Regions from separate parts of the Enterobacter wuhouensis genome, predicted to be linked through region 2. Evidence: predicted binding sites of a transcription regulator. Region 2 holds the regulator's gene; the other holds the start of a gene.
What was found. The regulator LexA, encoded in region 2, represses DNA repair genes until DNA is damaged. The targets are predictions, from matches to a motif close to TNCTGTATGTACATACAGNA.
Positions count from the first base shown of each region.

Region 1: sulA (SOS-induced cell division inhibitor SulA) is a predicted target of LexA. The motif match lies at 872-891, and genes of this name have one in related genera.

Region 1 is NZ_CP142124.1:1,744,679-1,747,136, reverse strand. It holds gene yccS (YccS family putative transporter) at 1-111, shown strand, start outside; gene VPX56_RS08270 (TfoX/Sxy family DNA transformation protein) at 68-694, opposite strand; gene sulA (SOS-induced cell division inhibitor SulA) at 912-1,421, shown strand; gene ompA (porin OmpA) at 1,777-2,458, shown strand, end outside.
Region 2 is NZ_CP142124.1:347,537-349,994, forward strand. It holds gene plsB (glycerol-3-phosphate 1-O-acyltransferase PlsB) at 1-400, opposite strand, end outside; gene VPX56_RS01665 (diacylglycerol kinase) at 555-923, shown strand; gene lexA (transcriptional repressor LexA) at 1,032-1,640, shown strand; gene dinF (MATE family efflux transporter DinF) at 1,704-2,458, shown strand, end outside.

The DNA of each region.
Region 1 (2,458 bases), 1.4 Mb from region 2:
GTTCTTCAGCAGATTGGCCTGCTTATCGCTCTGCTGCCAGAAATTTGCCGACTGCAGCAGCAAATCGCTACCTGGAGGAGTGATTTTCCTGCAGATCGGGCAGCGCATTAAGCCACTCGGTTAGCTCCTGGCGAATCAGCGCCGGGAGCGCCGCCTCATGCAGCCCTTCTATTGCCCCCTCAAGCGCAAAGAGAATTTTCATACTTAGCGCTTTGTTTTTTGCCCGCATTTTCAGCCAGCTCTCTCTCGCACCCAGCTGCCGCAACGTCTCTTCGTTGGTGATCCCGGCCTCACAGAGCAAAACCTCCAGTTGAAACGTCAGGTTGGGCAGATCTTTGAGCCGATTGCGCTGATGCCGCTGATAGCGCTCTTTTCTTGCCGCATCGAGTGCAAATGACGAAAGCTGAAGCAGTCTTTGTCTGTCCTGCCAGAGGCCGTCATCGACGCGATAATAATTAAGCAGCACCGGGCGCCCCCGCTTCATGAGGGTCAGGAAAGAGGAAGCATGCTTTACACAGTATTTTGCGCTTTCTTCGCAGGCTCGCAGGTAGAGTTCGCCATCTGACACCATTGCGAAAACCGCATCATCCACGGCCAAGGTATAGCCGCCGAAAAGCGCACGATGGTGGATTTCACCCAACGGGGACAGGTATTCTTGCGACTTATAAATCCGTTCATAAGATATCTTTTTCATAATAATTCCTTTAAAAATCATACAATAACAGCAGAATTTCTTACTAGCGGATCCGTTAGCAGGAAAATAGGCAACTTATTGCCAATGAGCAAGATGATTTTTTCAGGGAAGCCAATAATGAACGAATTTTGCGAGTCGCTTTCCGAAAATGAAGTTGATCTTTGGGCATACAGGGGTTACTGTATATTCATACAGTAACTACAGGGCTGGAATGAATATGTACACTTCAGGCTATGCAAATCGCTCAACATCTTTCTCTACTACCGCTGACGGTGTTGCGCAGAAATCCGTCGGGCGCCTCTCGACAGGTCTTATCAGTGAAGTGGTTTATCGTGAAGACCAGCCTTTGTTAACCCAACTTCTGTTACTGCCGTTATTACAACAGCTTGGCCAGCAGTCACGCTGGCAGCTTTGGCTGACGCCGCAGCAAAAATTGAGCCGGGAATGGGTTCAGTCTGCGGGCCTGCCGCTAACAAAAGTTATGCAAATTAACCAACTCTCGCCGTGCGATACGGTTGAATCAATGATCCGCGCCTTGCGCACCGGAAATTACAGCGTCGTGATTGGATGGTTGTCTGAGGAGTTAACGGAAGAGGAACATTTTCGTCTGACTGAAGCAGCGGAAGAAGGACATGCGATCGGGTTCATCATGCGTCCGGTTCACCCAGATTCATATCGCAAAGGACAACGTTCTGGCCTAAAAATTCACTCAAATTTGTATCATTGAGCAAATTTAAGAGTTTTCCTGGAATTTTTTTTGACCACAGGAAGTGGAATTAGTTCCCGTCGCCAAAACTGCGGAAAGGCTTGTCTGGTGCGGTTCCTCTTAATTTTACTGCACAAATTCTGTTCGAAAAATGTTAAATAATAGGTATACGGAACTTTTTTTTTCATATGCCTGACGGAGTTCACACTTGTAAGTTTTCAGCTACGTTGTAGACTTTACATCGCCAGGGGTGCTCGGCCTAAGCCGAAGATATCGGTAGATTTATATTTGACCACGCCCCCCGGTGAAGGATTTAACCGTGATTTCTCGAAAGAGATCTTCATGGCAAATTTTGGATGATAACGAGGCGCAAAAAATGAAAAAGACAGCTATCGCGATTGCAGTGGCACTGGCTGGCTTCGCTACCGTAGCGCAGGCCGCTCCGAAAGATAATACCTGGTATGCAGGTGGTAAACTGGGCTGGTCTCAGTTCCATGACACCGGCTGGTACAACAGCGAACTGAACAACGATGGCCCTACTCATGAGAGCCAGCTTGGTGCAGGTGCGTTCGGTGGCTATCAGGTTAACCCGTATGTTGGCTTTGAAATGGGTTACGACTGGTTAGGTCGTATGCCATACAAAGGCAACAACACCAATGGCGCTTTCAAAGCTCAGGGTGTTCAGCTGACCGCTAAACTGGGTTACCCAGTAACTGACGATCTGGACGTGTACACCCGTCTGGGCGGCATGGTATGGCGTGCAGACTCTAGCAACAATGTTGCTGGCGACAACCACGACACCGGTGTTTCCCCAGTATTCGCTGGTGGCGTTGAGTGGGCTATGACCCGTGACATCGCTACCCGTCTGGAATACCAGTGGGTTAACAACATCGGCGACGGCAACACCGTTGGTGTTCGTCCAGACAACGGCATGCTGAGCGTAGGTGTTTCCTACCGCTTCGGCCAGCAGGAAGATGCAGCGCCAATCGTTGCTCCAGCGCCGGCTCCAGCTCCAGAAGTACAGACCAAGCACTTCACTCTGAAGTCTGACGTTCTGT
Region 2 (2,458 bases):
CCGGTCGACGACCAAACATGACGGAAACCGGCACCATCTGCACATCCAGATCGGGATTGCTGCGGTGCAGGTCGAGATAGTCATGGAACAGCTTGATGGACTCTTCTTTCGGCGTGTAATAGGTAAACACGCGCGGCCCGCCGTGAATGAACACGTAGCGCGGCAGCAGAGTACCGTCGATTTCCAGGGGTTCAAGTGGGTCAGGTAAATCATGCGCCAGGCACTGGGCGCGCAGCGTCAGCAAGTCTGCCTTCGAGTTGTAAGGCAAAACGTACATAATAGGGCGTGACGTATCGAGCCCTAATTCCAGCGCGGGTTCTGCTGGGATAGACTTGCTTTTTACCAGGACGCTTAATGGTAAATTAAGTAATTTGTAGTAAATTCGTGGCCAGCCGGACATAAACGATGTAAAGCCTCTGGTTAATAATGCAATTGCGGCGCAAGGATAACAGAAAGCGCGCAAAATTTCTGTTGTTACCCGTCATACTTCAGGCTACAGCGAAACGCGCTGGTGCTAGAGTTACTGACGCTATTTCCAATAAAAGGTTCTATTAATGGCCAATAATACCACTGGGTTAACTCGAATCATCAAAGCTGCCGGCTATTCATGGAAAGGTTTCCGTGCCGCATGGGTCAATGAAGCCGCGTTTCGCCAGGAGGGCGTTGCCGCGATCGTCGCGGTTATCATCGCCTGTTTCCTTGATGTTGATGCTATTACCCGCGTTCTTCTCATTGGCTCCGTCCTTTTGGTGATGATAGTGGAAATTCTCAATAGCGCTATTGAAGCTGTTGTAGACCGCATTGGTTCTGACTTCCATGAGCTTTCTGGCCGTGCCAAAGACATGGGTTCTGCCGCTGTGCTGCTGGCGATTATCACCGCCGCCATAACCTGGGTCACGTTGCTCTGGTCACATTTCCGATGAGCCTCGAGAAATAATTAAGTCCCTGGTTTTTTGTGCAGTTTTTGGTTCCAAAATCACCTTTGACTGTATATACTCACAGCATAACTGTATATACACCCAGGGGGCGGAATGAAAGCGTTAACGACCAGGCAGCAAGAGGTGTTTGATCTCATCCGGGATCACATCAGCCAGACGGGTATGCCACCCACGCGTGCAGAAATCGCGCAGCGTCTGGGTTTCCGCTCGCCGAATGCTGCCGAGGAACACCTTAAAGCGCTGGCGCGTAAAGGCGTGATCGAGATTGTTTCTGGCGCTTCACGCGGCATCCGTCTGCTGGTGGAAGAAGAAACCGGCATTCCATTGATTGGCCGTGTCGCAGCAGGTGAACCCCTGCTGGCGCAACAGCATATCGAAGGCCACTATCAGGTAGACCCTGGTATGTTCAAGCCGAGTGCGGATTTTCTGCTGCGCGTCAGCGGTATGTCGATGAAAGACATTGGTATTCTCGATGGCGATCTGCTGGCGGTTCACAAAACTCAGGACGTGCGCAACGGTCAGGTTGTCGTTGCGCGCATTGATGATGAAGTCACCGTTAAGCGACTGAAAAAACAGGGTAATACCGTTCAGCTTCTGCCGGAGAACAGCGAGTTTACGCCGATTCTGGTGGATCTCCGCGAGCAGAGCTTCTCTATTGAAGGGCTTGCTGTCGGCGTTATTCGTAACGGTGAATGGCTCTAATCTCTTTCTGACGGGCTACGGGGTCTCCGTAGCCTGCTTCATTATCCGGTCCCGGTATTTCTCATGTCACTGCTGACGGCTTCTGATAAGGCATTGTGGCGTCTTGCTCTGCCAATGATTTTCTCCAATATCACCGTTCCTTTGCTGGGACTGGTGGACACGGCTGTTATTGGTCATCTGGATTCTCCCGTTTATCTGGGCGGCGTTGCGATCGGCGCAACGGCGACCAGCTTCCTCTTTATGCTGCTGCTCTTCTTGCGCATGAGCACAACTGGCCTGACGGCGCAGGCGTATGGCGCCAGGGACCCACTGCGGCTGGCGCGAGCGCTTGTGCAGCCATTAATTTTGGCGCTGGGTGCGGGTGCGCTAATTGTTTTACTGCGCACGCCGCTGATCGATCTGGCGCTCCATATTGTGGGCGGTAGCGAGGCGGTGCTTGAGCAGGCGCGGCGCTTCCTTGAAATTCGCTGGCTAAGCGCTCCGGCCTCGCTGGCAAACCTGGTTCTTTTGGGCTGGCTACTTGGCGTTCAGTACGCTCGCGCGCCGGTTATCCTGCTGGTGGTGGGAAACCTCCTGAACATCGTGCTCGATCTCTGGCTGGTGATGGGGCTGCACATGAACGTGCGGGGCGCGGCGCTGGCGACGGCCATTGCGGAATACGGCACGTTTGTCATCGGCCTGTGGATGGTGTGGCGCGTTCTGGCGATGCGCGGGATCTCTCTCGCGATGCTGAAAACGGCCTGGCGCGGCAACGTCCGCAAGCTGCTGGCGCTCAACCGCGACATTATGCTGCGCTCGCTGCTGCTCCAGCTCTGTTT